DNA from 3 places in the Paenibacillus sp. FSL R7-0026 genome. Region 3 is predicted to be linked to each of the others. Evidence: predicted binding sites of a transcription regulator. Region 3 holds the regulator's gene; each other region holds the start of a gene.
What was found. The regulator NrdR, encoded in region 3, represses ribonucleotide reductase genes. The targets are predictions, from matches to a motif close to AACACNATATATNGTGTT.
Positions count from the first base shown of each region.

Region 1 (4,577 bases), 4.4 Mb from region 3:
GTAACGTAACCAGCTCGGAATAAAAGGGCTTTGGCTCAGAAAATGGAAAATGAAAAGAAGCGCACCTATAACCGGTGCGCCGAATAAAGATTTATCTATGATCATGATTTAAGGCAAAGTAATACTCAATGCATTCAACAGATCAGCCTGTCTGACCGGCTTGGTCAGAACAGCATCAAATGCTTCTGCTTCATGCAATTCAATGTGCATCCCATAAGGAACAAGAACAATGACGGGCAGATTCTCCAGGCGCTGTTTCAGTTCATGTACAAAATCAACTGCGCCGCCTTCCAGTAATCCCATATCCACAACGGCTACATCCGGCATAAATCCTTCCTTGATCCAATCATGCGCTAATGTCAAACCCGAGGTCATGTGTACATCCATCTCCCACCTACGCATCAGGGAAGAGACACCTTGCAAAATGTCAGGGTCCTTGGCAAGCAACACCTTTTTCCCTTTTAACCGCTGCTGAACACTTGCGAGTTGAGGTAACTCCCAGTATCTGCGCAACGGAAGGGAGATGTTGAATTCCGTCTCATTTTCCTTCACACTGCTCACCTGAATACGGCCATGCATGAGAATGGCAAGATTCTGGCTTACAGCTAAACCCAGATTGCTTCCAATCAGTTTTTGGATATTCAAATTTTCATCTTGGCTGTTAAAGGTTTGTGTCTTCTTGTCCGATAACATCTGACCCGTGTACTTCACCTTGAGCTGAAGTGTACCGGTCTCCTCCAATTCTTCTCCGTTCACCACTGCTGTGATCAGAACGGAACCTTCACGCGTTGAATCGAGAGCATATTGAATGACGTGTGCAAGCAACTGTCCAATCTTGACTTCATCCCCAACAAACACTTGAGATACATTCAGTTCAAGATTTAATCCCAGCTCAATGTTCTTGCCCGTCGCAATCCCGGCATAGAGATACACGGTATTCTCAATGGTGCCTACCAGATCAAACGGATCATCATGTATAACCGTTTTACCTGCTTCATTAATGTTGAAATTCATCATATTATTCAGCAAGGAAAGTAGAATATTGCCGCTTGTCTCAATCATGTTCACATATTCGGACTGCTCCTTGGGCATATCTGGTGTGCGTATCAGATCTGTCAGTCCCAAAATACCGTTCAAGGGATTGCGAATCTCGTGACTCATTAGCTTCAACATCTGTGTTTTGGTCATGGCCTCAGATTCGGCACGTTCTTTCTCTGCCTGGAGTTGTTCTTGCATTTGTTCCGAATCACTCAATTTCAGCTCCTGAACATGCAATGTGCTTTCCAGATCGACAACATAGCCCAGAAATACAGCCATCGCCTTCAGTGTCTTCATATCGGTTTCGCTGATCACATAACCAGGATCATCCATCAGACAGATGGTGCCAAATGTTTCGCCCGATCTTCTCATAATAGGCACGCCCACGAAGAAGCGATTGCCAAGTCCGCTCGTAACGCCCATGGATCGTGTCATCGGATGTTCACATGTATCCGGGATCGTAAGCACGTTACCGTTGTCTCTTAATACCAGGCTGCAATATGAATCCGTAAATGGAAGTGCACTGCCTTTAACAACTAACTCTTCCGTACGATTAAAGGCCTCCAAAATGACATTGGTCACCCCGTCATTCGTGGCAACAAAGATGGTATTGACCTTCAATATACCGCTTAATACGTCTACGATATGGGCCGCAGCTTCCTTTATATCTTCATAGAAGCCTCTTGTAATGCCTTCTGCCGTCCCCATGATTCACCCCTCTTATCTTAGCTGCACTTTCAAATCTGTATTTCAGAATGTTTAATCACGTACAGGGGTCATCAAAAATCCGAATAGCTGTCACAATCTATACTTATATGATTAACACCGTAGAAGTATAAGAGAATCATACTCCCTGCCTATTGCCCATTTGCGGACAAAAGCAGGTCTTAAACGGATGGTTTAACGATCGCGAATTCATTGCAACTCGCCTTTTCAGCTTGATTAAAGTCCATCTTGTCCGACTTCGGATATTATACTTGCAGAATAACTAGAAATTATACGCTTCCGCTCAGACTTTGGGAACCTTTATCCGCAGCAATTAAAGGAAAGTCCATTTTGTTCAGTAAGCTGTGTGATCATTATCACACCCAAAAAACCACATATAGTTTATAAATGGATAAGACGAATCTACATATAGTATCTAACGTGAATTGAATGATAACCAAAATCAATTTAGGAGGAACCTTACATGAACATGCTTGAGTATGCCACCCCACCGGGATCCGATCTATTATCCGACCTGGGAAGACGAATTATTGGCGCAGAAGACGCCGATACGCTGAGGGAAAATGCGAATCTGAACGGGGATTCCTTCAGTGGTAAGATGAGCAGGCTCGGTTCGGAGACCGCCAAGTGGCATGCTCTGCGTCATGTGTTGCCGGAAGAGCTTGCCCAAGCTGTGGAGAATGGGGATCTGTATGTACACGATCTGGATCAGTATGCACTTGGAACGACCAACTGTATCTTTATCCCGTTTGACCGTCTCCTTGCTGCGGGTTTCAATACGGGCAACGGATCAGTTCGCACACCTCAGACGATCATGTCTGCCATGGCTCTGGTTGCGATCATCTTCCAATCCCAGCAGAACAGTCAATATGGCGGTGTATCGGCCAATAAGATTGACTGGGATTTGGCCCCTTATGTACAGAGATCGTTCCGCAAACATTACCGCAAAGGGCAACGCCTCTTTGGTGAGCATGCCCTGCTCGAGGATGAACAACTTCATTTGGACAGCATTGAAGCGAAGAATCAGTGCCCGCGCGCATATGCTTTCGCCTATGAAGAGACTGAATTGGAGACAGGACAAGCTGCTGAATCACTGATTCATAACCTGAATACAATGAGCAGCCGGGCAGGTGGTCAGATTCCATTCACTTCACTGAACTATGGATTATGTACTTCTGCGGAAGGACGGTTGGTATCACGCTCGTTGCTGGAAGCAACCATTCGTGGTCTGGGAAACGGTGAGACTCCCGTGTTCCCTCAACATATTTTCCAGTGCAAACAAGGGGTCAATCAGGCTCAAGAAGAGCCGAACTATGATTTGTTCCGGCTTGCAGTCACCTGTTCATCCCGGCGGATGTATCCTAACTTTGTCAATGTGGATGCCTCTTTCAATCTGCCTTACTATCATCCGGAAGATCCGGATACGATCATTGCAACTATGGGATGCCGCACACGTACACTGGCTGACCGGTTTGGTCGCAATCGTCAAAGTGGTAAAGGTAATCTATCCTTCAACACCATTAACCTCGTGAAGCTCGGCATCCGGTTTGGCATCTGCCAAGGTGCCAGAGCTGTCGCTGACCGGGCCGGATTCTATACTGCTTTGGAGTCGGTTATGCATAATGCCGCTTCCGGCCTGCTGCACCGCTACCGAATTCAGACAGCACAGCCTGCCAAGGCATCGGATTTCATGATGCGGGAGGGTGTATGGGAAGGTGGAGAACAGCTTGGCCCGAACGAGCCGGTTGCCGATCTATTAAAGCATGGAACCTTATCTCTTGGTTTTATCGGTCTCGCGGAATGTATGACAGCTCTCTATGGGCGCCATCATGGGCAGGACCCTCATGTACACCGGGAAGCGCTCAACATTATTCGGACCATGAGAGAGTTCTGTGATCGGATGAGCGAGCAGCATAACTTGAATATCACCCTGTTTGCCACACCTGCTGAAGGGTTGTCCGGCAAATTCACGAAGATCGACAGAGAGCGATACGGCATCATTGCCGGGGTTAATGATCGTGAGTATTATACGAACTCATTCCACATCCCGGTATACCACACTCTTCCAGCTTATCAGAAGATTGAACTGGAGGCCCCGTTCCATACGTTATGTAATGCAGGTGCAATCTCCTATGTGGAGCTTGACGGGAACGTTCGAGCCAACACCACAGCTTTCCTGCGAATCGTGCAATATGCACTAGCACAGGATATCGGTTATTTCTCCATTAATCATCCGATTGATCGCTGCCCTGCATGTGGTTATGAGGGGGTCATTGGGGATGTATGTCCAGGCTGTGAAGCCCACGAGAACCATGTACACTTCCAGCGGTTACGCCGCGTAACCGGTTATCTGACTGGAGATTACAAAGTACGCTTCAATGCTGCGAAGCAGGCCGAAGTGCGGGATCGGGTGAAACACCGGTGAATCTATATGGTTACATTCCGGAATCGGTAAATGAAGGGACAGGCCTGCGGGCCGTGTTGTTCATCAGCGGATGTCGACACGCCTGTCCGGGCTGCTTCAGTCCGGATTCATGGAGCTTTCGAGCGGGTGAGCCTTTTACAGAGGAGCGGCAGCAGCAGATTCTGCATGAAGTGACGACTCATCCGTTGCTGGATGGCGTTACGTTATGTGGTGGTGATCCCTTTTTCTCGGCAGCAGGATGTACGTCCTGGGTTCAGCAGCTCCGCGCTGCACGTCCTGATCTGACGGTATGGGCATACACGGGATTCGAATATGAGGAACTGGTCACCGACCCTGCAAGAGCGGAGCTTGCCCGGTTGTGTGATGTGATTATTGACGGTCGATACGT
Region 1 covers NZ_JBBORG010000001.1:6,109,773-6,114,349, forward strand. Annotated here, with positions in the region: gene MKY44_RS26770 (ATP-binding response regulator) at 109-1,746, opposite strand; gene MKY44_RS26775 (anaerobic ribonucleoside triphosphate reductase) at 2,228-4,189, shown strand; gene nrdG (anaerobic ribonucleoside-triphosphate reductase activating protein) at 4,186-4,577, shown strand, end outside.
Region 1: MKY44_RS26775 (anaerobic ribonucleoside triphosphate reductase) is a predicted target of NrdR. The motif match lies at 2,131-2,148, and genes of this name have one in related genera.

Region 2 (4,577 bases), 220 kb from region 3:
CTGCATGTTTTGCAACCTTCCACATTCATCAGGGATGCCGAGCCGCATGAAGGACATAAATCTCTCGATTCGATAAAGGTTTTCTGATCCTCCACTTCTGGATACGTGCTCTCCACTTGACTCTGTTCTTGTAATGCTCCAGTTTCGTTCTCCTGAGCATTGCTCTGTACATGACTTTCCAATGCTTTGGCGACTGCATCAGCAATCGATTCAACCCTGTTGGCTCCGAAGCCAATCGCTCCCGAACCACCAATTCCCTTGAGATGTTTGATTAACAGTTCAACCTTGTGCCCATGGTCTCCGTATCGAAGGAATAGAGAGCATACTCGACCGAGTGCCTCAGCCATGGCAAACACGTCCGATCCCGCTTTGCCCACGTTCAGGAAGATCTCACCCGGCGTTCCCTCCAGATCATTGATCGTAATGTAAGCCATACCAAATGGCGTATTGATTTTGTATGTCGCACCGCGCAGTACTTGAGGACGGCTTCTGTATTGTTTATCCAGCACTGTAGAAGAGGGCGGGGCTTGATCGGAAGAATGCGTTCTAACACCAACCTGGCTATTGAAAGTTTCATCACTTGACTGCACTTCAGCACCATTGGGGTTTTCTATTGCAGATACGACTGTCTTCTCTTCAGCTTTCGCCGTGTTCTGATCTTCAGCCTGGGTCTCTTCCTTCTTCGACGTGGACAACACCTGCACATCCCTGCTGCCGTCGCGGTATATCGTTACTCCCTTGCAGCCAAGGTCGAAGGCCAGTTCGTACAGCTCAGCCGTATCCTCCACTGTAAAATCAGCCGGACAGTTGGCCGTCTTCGAGATCGAACTATCCACCCATTGCTGAATCGTTGCCTGCACCCGTATGTGATTCTCAGCCGACAGATCCATCGCCGTCACATAATAGTCTGGTAAAGCTTCACCAGGATGGTCATCCAGCCATTCTTGTGCAATCGGTACGAACTGTTCATCATAACCTAGACGGCTTTGACGGAAATACTTGAAGGCGAAATACGGCTCAATACCTGTGGATGTGCCCACCATCGTACCTGTACTGCCCGTTGGCGCTTGTGTGATCAGTGTGACATTTCGAATGCCCTTTTTACGAATGGCCTCCCCCACTTCAGGGTACATCGCAACCATGTTTTTCATAAATCCACTCTGTAAGTACGGTTCAGCTTCAAATGCTGGGAAAGCACCCTTCTCTGCTGCAATCTCTGCCGATGCCAGGTAGGCCTCCTTTGCCATGAATCCATAGAGTTTATCCAGAAATTCAAGGGATTCAGGACTGCCATATCGTATACGCAGCTTAATCATCAGCTCTGCTAATCCCATTGTGCCAAGCCCAACCCGGCGTTCACGCTGCTGATTCAGTCTATTTTCCTCAAAATGATATGGTGTTGCATCGATGACATTGTCCAAAAATCTAGCCGAGATGCGAGTGGTTTCCGCCAGTTCATCCCAAGCCACATCCTGATTTGTTTCATCGTAGAATTTGGACAGATTAATGGCAGAAAGATTACATACACCCCAGCCAGGCAGGCCTTGTTCCCCGCACGGATTAGTACAGATGATCGGATTGAAGTACCAGCTGTTGGACATCTGGTTATAGTACTCCATGAATACCACACCAGGCTCTGCCGATTTCCAGGCTGATTCAATAATGGTATGCCAGATTTCGCGAGCCTTCAGTGTACGATAGTGCACCACCGAATGACCTGCGGCTTTCCATTGCTGCATATCCCCGTTCCACTCGGTGTCGTAGTCCGGATCGTTTGTATCGGGGAAAACCAATTCCCAATCTCCGTCCTGCTTGACAGCCTCCATAAATGCGTTGCTCACACATACAGACAGATTGGCATTGGTCACCTGCCCCATCGTTTGTTTCACGGTAATAAAATCAAGCACATCTGGATGCCAGTCATTCATCATCAGCATGAGCGCACCCCGGCGGCTTCCGCCCTGTTCAATCAGTCCAGTCGTATAACTGAACAATCCGCCCCACGATACGGAACCGCTGGATGATCCGTTGACACCTTTCACCACCGCTCGGCGGGGACGCAAAGAGGACAAATTAATGCCAACACCTCCCCCACGTGCCATAATCTCCGTCATCTCGGTCAAAGTTCTCATGATGCCACCCCGACTGTCTTGCGGAGACGGAATGACATAACAATTGAAGAGTGTTAACTCGTCGCTTGCCCCCGCACCCGCAGCAATGCGGCCTCCGGGTACTAACTTCCAATCTTCCAACACGGAGCGGAACTTGGACTCCCACGTTGCCCGCTGATCGGCTGTGGATTCGACAGAAGCCATTGCTTTGGCAAGACGGTTCCACATCTCTTCCGGAGTTTTTTCTATGTTGAGTGTCAGTTTCTCCACATTTGTCTCGATCATCTCTCCGCTTCGAGTCCTTACCTGTACAAGCTGACCCTGACGTTCTATGATTTCGCCCACTTCCTTGGTCGGGAACTTGGGATCATCCTTCGTTAATACCAATACCACATCTCCGACCTTGGCATGATTCGAATCAGCGTCCTTCCAGGCGTATCGGTCCAGAAATATTTTTTCGCTAAGTCCTGCTAATTGGTACGACCGTTGGTTCGATTTCATCGCTACATTCAACCTCCCCGGTATAAAGCTCCATTTTCACTATAAAAGTAAATTATGATCAAACACCACATATAGTGATATGAATTCAGTATAATACACCATATATTGATTATCCATATAACTTTTATCACAGACCTTATTTTTATAGACTCCCCTGCTCGAACAAACTTCTTCACACACCCTCAAACGCATGAATACGACATCAGTGAATTTTTTGAGACAGAAAAAACATGTGCCTTTACTAAATTTCTGGGTTCAATATAAGTTAAACTAATCATTTGCACGTCAACGGAGAGGACAGAAAAAACCTGAAGAAGCGAAGCGTTCGCCTTTATCCCCGGATTTTCCCCTCCAGAAAAGGGAATCAAAGAAATCTGGGGATAACAGCGATTGGAAGGTTGTTCTGTCATCGTAGTGTTCGTGCAAATAAACTGTAGTTCAACTTATATAGTTATGAACTGACTCTCATTCGTCCATACTATTACCTACGAATAAAACGTCATCACGTATGGCAGGGGAGGAAGCACCATGAACCGGAAAAACCCGCACCACACGAATCAACCAGTAGCTGAGCTGCCCGTACCTTTGGAATTTGATCGAAGCTGGATTGATCAATTGGAATCACGACTGGATAAAGGAGGTCCTTGGGGGGATTACCGACTCTTCCAACTCGGCATTCAAGCCGAAGAGACCAACCTGATTCCCAATTTTGACGAGATCCAATGTCTCAAGCATCTACAAGGCCTTACCCCACTCCCTCACCAGATGGACACTGCACGCAGAGTATTATTTGAAATGTCAGGCCGGGCCATTCTTGCCGATGAGGTGGGTCTTGGCAAAACCATTGAAGCCGGTCTCATTCTGAAAGAATATATGGTTCGGGGTCTCGTATCCAAGGTACTCATTCTCGTGCCAGCGTCTCTTGTGCTGCAATGGGTACGGGAGTTAAATTCGAAATTTGGCATCCCTGCCATTGCCCAGAAAAAGGCCTATTCCTGGCAGAATGAAGTGGTTGTTGCTTCCATGGATACAGCCAAACGTGACCCGCATAAAGATATGCTGCTGAATACCGATTACGACATGATCATTATTGACGAGGCCCATAAGCTCAAAAACAAGAAAACAACCAACTATCAATTCATGCTGAAATTGCGCAAAAAGTATTGTCTGCTGCTTACAGCTACACCTGTGCAGAACGATATGAGTGAATTGTTCAACCTGATCAACCTGCTGAAACCCGGTCAACTGGGTCGTCAGGGTGACTTTGCGGCCAACTTTGTTGTAGATAAACGGGTTCCGAAAAATCAGGAACAGCTTAAGAACGAGTTATCCAAAGTCATGATTCGTAACCGCCGCGGCGAAGGCCCCGTTCAATTTACCAAACGGAACGTCTCCAACGTGAATCTGCAACTATCGCCCGAAGAACAAGCGCTTTATGATGGCGTGACTTCCTTTGTTAAAGACCAGTACCAGGAAGCTGGCGGCAACCTGAGCAGCATGCTCTCCCTTGTTACATTGCAGCGTGAAGTGTGCAGCAGTCGAGATGCGGTATTCGTGACACTGGTTAATCTGTCGAAGAAACTTCCGCTGGACTCTCCCCTTCGCGACAAGATTTGGGAACTCGTTGCCCATATTAAAGCGATCAAGGAGAATACCAAAGCGGAGAAAACGATGGAGCTGGTACGGAACATGAATGAAAAAGTAATTATCTTCACCGAATACCGGGCCACGCAGGAGTATCTGCTAAACTATTTCCGCAACAATGGGCTTACGGCTGTACCCTATCGGGGTGGCATGAATCGAGGCAAAAAAGACTGGATGATGGATCTCTTCCGCGGGCGTGTGCAGGCCATGATTGCAACCGAAGCAGGTGGTGAGGGCATCAATTTGCAATTTTGCCATCATATGATCAACTTTGATCTGCCTTGGAACCCTATGCGGGTAGAGCAGCGGATCGGTCGGGTA
Region 2 covers NZ_JBBORG010000001.1:1,938,292-1,942,868, reverse strand. Annotated here, with positions in the region: gene MKY44_RS09000 (adenosylcobalamin-dependent ribonucleoside-diphosphate reductase) at 1-2,612, opposite strand, end outside; gene MKY44_RS08995 (DEAD/DEAH box helicase) at 3,141-4,577, shown strand, end outside.
Region 2: MKY44_RS09000 (adenosylcobalamin-dependent ribonucleoside-diphosphate reductase) is a predicted target of NrdR. The motif match lies at 2,674-2,691, and genes of this name have one in related genera.

Region 3 (4,577 bases):
CATATACTGATATGGCAGAAATAAGCGGGCGTATACCCATACTGGCATCTTCAGTTGGCACGAGTACCGCACAGAGGAGGAGTCCGGGGTGCTGCATCATTTTATTTCATTGCTGGCGCTTGCTTTGGCGCTTAGTTTAGATGGTTTTGGAGTCGGGATTACATATGGGTTACGGAGGACTAAGATTCCCCTGTTATCTATCGCTGTTATTTCGATCTGTTCGGGATTGGTTATTGCCTTGTCGATGCAAGTAGGTGTGTTGTTGTCCCATGTGGTGTCACCGGATATTGCTTCGATCGTGGGAGCCGTCATATTGATAGGTATTGGTGCATGGTCACTGTTGCAACTAATTCGGAAGCAAGGCAAAGAACAGCTGGAAACAGACACTGGAACGGGTGAGGCAGCAGAAGCAAAGGTAACTGGAGTGGGAGAAGCACAAGAGAGACTGTCGGATTCAAAGGGCAGGAATCAGGTGCTCGCACTGGATCTGGAACAGTCGGCTTCAAGTGGATCACTGGAACGAATGGTATTTACACTGGAGCTGCGCAAGCTGGGCGTTGTCATTCAGATCCTTCGCAGTCCCTCCAAGGCGGATATGGATAACTCGGGGAGTATATCTGCCCAGGAAGCGATGTGGCTTGGTATTGCCCTGTCTCTGGATGCGTTTGGAGCAGGATTGGGAGCGGCACTTCTGGGATTCCCTACACTATGGACAGCACTCATTATTGCACTGTTTAGTGGGGCGTTTCTGTCACTCGGCATGAAGGTTGGCCTTCGATTCTCAGCTCTGCGCTGGATGCGAAGACTGTCTGTATTGCCAGCGCTATTGTTAATGATTATGGGAATAATGAAGTTGTTATGAGGTGAAACGATGAATATAGGCTTAACCGGCGGGATCGCGACAGGCAAAAGCAGTGTTTCCGCCTATCTCGCCAGTAAGGGAGCGTTGCTCATCGATGCAGACGTTATTGCCCGGGAAGTTATGATGCCCGGGCATCCCGTGTTGGCCGCCGCTGTTAAGCGGTTTGGACAAGCCATACTGAACGAAGATGGAACACTGGATCGGAAAAAGCTTGGGAGTATTGTTTTTCAACAACCAGAGGAACGAAAGGCACTGGAGGCTATTACACATCCGGCGATCCGAAGAGAGATGCGCGAACGGGCTGCTGCATACGAATTGCAACATCCGGATAAACTTGTGGTGTCTGATATTCCTTTGCTCTATGAATCAGGTCTGGAGGACGGTTTCGAGGAAGTCATGGTTGTATATGTCCCGAAATCGGTGCAACGAGATCGCTTGATGAGTCGGGATGGAATGACTGCAGCACAGGCTGAGGCTCGAATGGATGTACAGATGGATATTGAGCGCAAAAAACAGCTGGCAGACATTGTCATCGATAACAGCGGCTTATGGCCTGCGACGGAGCAGCAAATTGACTCATATCTACAGCGTAAGGGTTTGTTATGAAAATATTGCGTAAGAAACGTGTACTGCTGTTGATGTTTGTGTCCTTTGTACTGGTGTTATTTCTGAATACAAACTGGATGGCATGGTTCTATCCGATTCATTATAAGGAAGAGATCCGTGCCCAATCTCAGAGCTATGAGGTTGATCCGTTTCTGATTGCTTCCATTATCAAGGTGGAGACTAATTTTAAGACAAGCAAGGAATCCAAACGAGGAGCCATTGGGCTCATGCAACTGATGCCAGACACGGCCAACTGGATACTGGAACAAGCCAAAATTCCCGACACTTCGCTGGAGGAATTAAAGCACGAGCCTGAACGCAATATTCAGTTAGGTACATGGTATCTGCGGAATCTGTCCGATCAATTCGATGGCAATGAAGCAGTTATGATCGCTGCCTATAATGCGGGTCCAGGCAAAGTGAACAGTTGGCTTAGAGATGGTGTATGGGATGGCTCGTTCGATACGGTGAAAGATATTCCGTTTGGTGAAACGCGTCACTATGTACAAAGAGTCATTTACTATTATAATCAGTATGTAAAGATCTATAATACGTTCTAAGTATATAAGTAGAAGCACAGAGCAGGCCGGTTATTCACCGGCCGCTCCATGCTCCTCTGTGTAGCGTATTACGATGCAGATATTATTGGTATTGACCTGCCAATTGCTGTTCTGCAATTGTTACCAGACGCTTCGTGATGTATCCACCGATCGAACCGTTCTCGTAAGAAGTCATGTTACCTTGGTATCCGTCTTGTGGGATGCTGATTCCGAGTTCTTGAGCAACTTCATATTTCATTTGCTCGAGTGCTGCGGAAGCTTTAGTTACCACCAGGTTGTTGGAGTTACCGTTGCTTTGTGCCATTGCTGTTCACCTCCTCGTGAGTTGGTAAAAGTATTATGTCTCGGCAATACATTTTTCATTACAAAATCAGTACAGGGAATATGTGGTAAAAAGTAAAACGTGGGAAGTGATCTGTTTTGAAGTGTCCTTATTGCGGTTATATGGGTACCAAAGTGCTTGATTCGCGTCCGGCCAACGAAGCAAAATCCATTCGTCGTCGCCGTGAGTGTGAGCAGTGTGCCCGAAGATTTACAACGTTTGAGATGATTGAAGAGACTCCACTGATTGTTATTAAGAAAGATGGCAGCCGGGAAGAGTTCAGCCGGGATAAGATTCTCCGCGGGCTTATTCGTGCCTGTGAGAAACGTCCAGTCTCCGTAGAGACCCTGGAGATGATGGTATCTGAAGTGGAGAAATCTCTGCGTAATACAGCTGATGCTGAAGTAGAGAGTCGCCAGATTGGTGAGCTGTTGATGGAACAGTTGTTTCCGGTCGATGAAGTGGCGTATGTCCGTTTTGCGTCGGTATACCGCCAGTTCAAAGATATCAATATGTTCATGAAAGAACTGAAATCCCTGTTGTCCAAAGACAATCTGGAGGATTAGTGAAGTGGGGAAAGGGAGAAGAGCAGTCTGGAGTTCCAGTCCGTGTGTACCAGAGAAATCGGTTGTTCTTCTCCAATCACTTTGGATCTTAAAAAGTGATTGACAGCTAAAGCTGGATTTTATATGATATAGGAGTCGCCTGTGGAACGTAGCAGTGTTGGACAAGTTATCTATTTCATATCCTGGGGCCTTAGCTCAGCTGGGAGAGCGCATCAATTGCATGCACTACCAGGAAAAAAGATCATAGAAAAGACAGTCACAAGGAAATACCCTCACGTTCAGCGAAGAAATAACATCTAACTTTACTTGTGTAATTAAATCGATCACGCAATTTCCCTATAATAGATACAGCTCTATCGACTTAATGTCGGTGGAGCTTTTTTTGTGTTCGCATAAATCCCTTTTTTGTTCCCCTTCTCAAATGAAAGAAGGTCTGATATATTTATTTCACAGCCAAGGACGACATACATAGAATCCAATAAGAGAAAGGATGCTTAGGTTCATGACAGAAATTTGGCAGGGTTGGACGTTTACTACCGATCATCCAGAAAGTAAAGACGGAGTTCCTGTCCTTGTGTCACCAAGTGGACGTACCTACAAACCTGATGATATAGAACCTCCGCGTTATTCTCAGGCAGAGCTTGCCAAAGCTTTGGGCGTGTCTACGGCAGCTATACGGGATCGTATACGGAGGGGAACAGTTCCCGAATATGACGGACATACATCATCTGGACGCGGCTACTGGTTCGTAAGTACAATCAAACATTTATTAGGATCGGTGATGAGATGAAAAAAATCATTTTGGCTATTGTCGTATTTGCTTCAATTTTTGCTATGGTGTATTTCAATTTAGAGCCTGGGGATGATCCACAACCTCCTATTAACGAAAACGCCCCTGTAGTTACAGGTGAAGTTATTGAGTTGATTTTCCCTGCTGATCGATATCCAGAGACAGCAGAACACATCCAGAACGCCATAGAGAGCGGTCATCCATCAACATGCACCATTGACCGTAATGGAGCAGATGACAACCGCAAAGAATCCCTGAGAGGCATCGATACGAAGAAGGGTAAGGATCGCGATGAATGGCCCATGGCAATGTGTGCAGAAGGTGGAGAAGGTGCAGATATCGAATACATAAGTCCATCAGACAATCGTGGTGCCGGTAGCTGGGTAGGAAACCAGTTAGAGGGATATCCGGACGGTACATTAGTAGAGTTTATATTTGAATAGAGGGGCGAGTTTAAATGCTTATATTTTCAGGTTGGGATATAGTAGCAGCAATTATTGCATGTATAGGGTTGATTGTCTCACTTAAAAAGAGAGAATATATTAGCGCTGGTGGATTCGCAGTATGCGCAACAACTTTTTTGATTATTATAATTTCATCGCCAGAATCTTATTTCTAAACGAAATGTACAAACAGAAAAGCTAAACGATAATCCATAACTTACCGCCTCAATCCTTCGTAGCAAAACGCTATAATTGGGTTGAGGTGTTTTTATGTTTATTAGCCCTATGTTATTAGAGACGGCACCAGGACCATTCAGCCACTCCGATTACCTTTTTGAACCTAAGGTTGATGGACACCGGTTGATATATTCGCAACAATCCGGCAATGTCCGGTTATATACACGTCACAACAATGATTGTACCCAGCA
Region 3 covers NZ_JBBORG010000001.1:1,719,993-1,724,569, forward strand. Annotated here, with positions in the region: gene MKY44_RS07820 (manganese efflux pump) at 89-862, shown strand; gene coaE (dephospho-CoA kinase) at 872-1,468, shown strand; gene MKY44_RS07830 (lytic transglycosylase domain-containing protein) at 1,465-2,028, shown strand; gene MKY44_RS07835 (alpha/beta-type small acid-soluble spore protein) at 2,111-2,332, opposite strand; gene nrdR (transcriptional regulator NrdR) at 2,449-2,916, shown strand; gene MKY44_RS07845 (hypothetical protein) at 3,419-3,706, shown strand; gene MKY44_RS07850 (NucA/NucB deoxyribonuclease domain-containing protein) at 3,703-4,149, shown strand; gene MKY44_RS07855 (ATP-dependent DNA ligase) at 4,420-4,577, shown strand, end outside.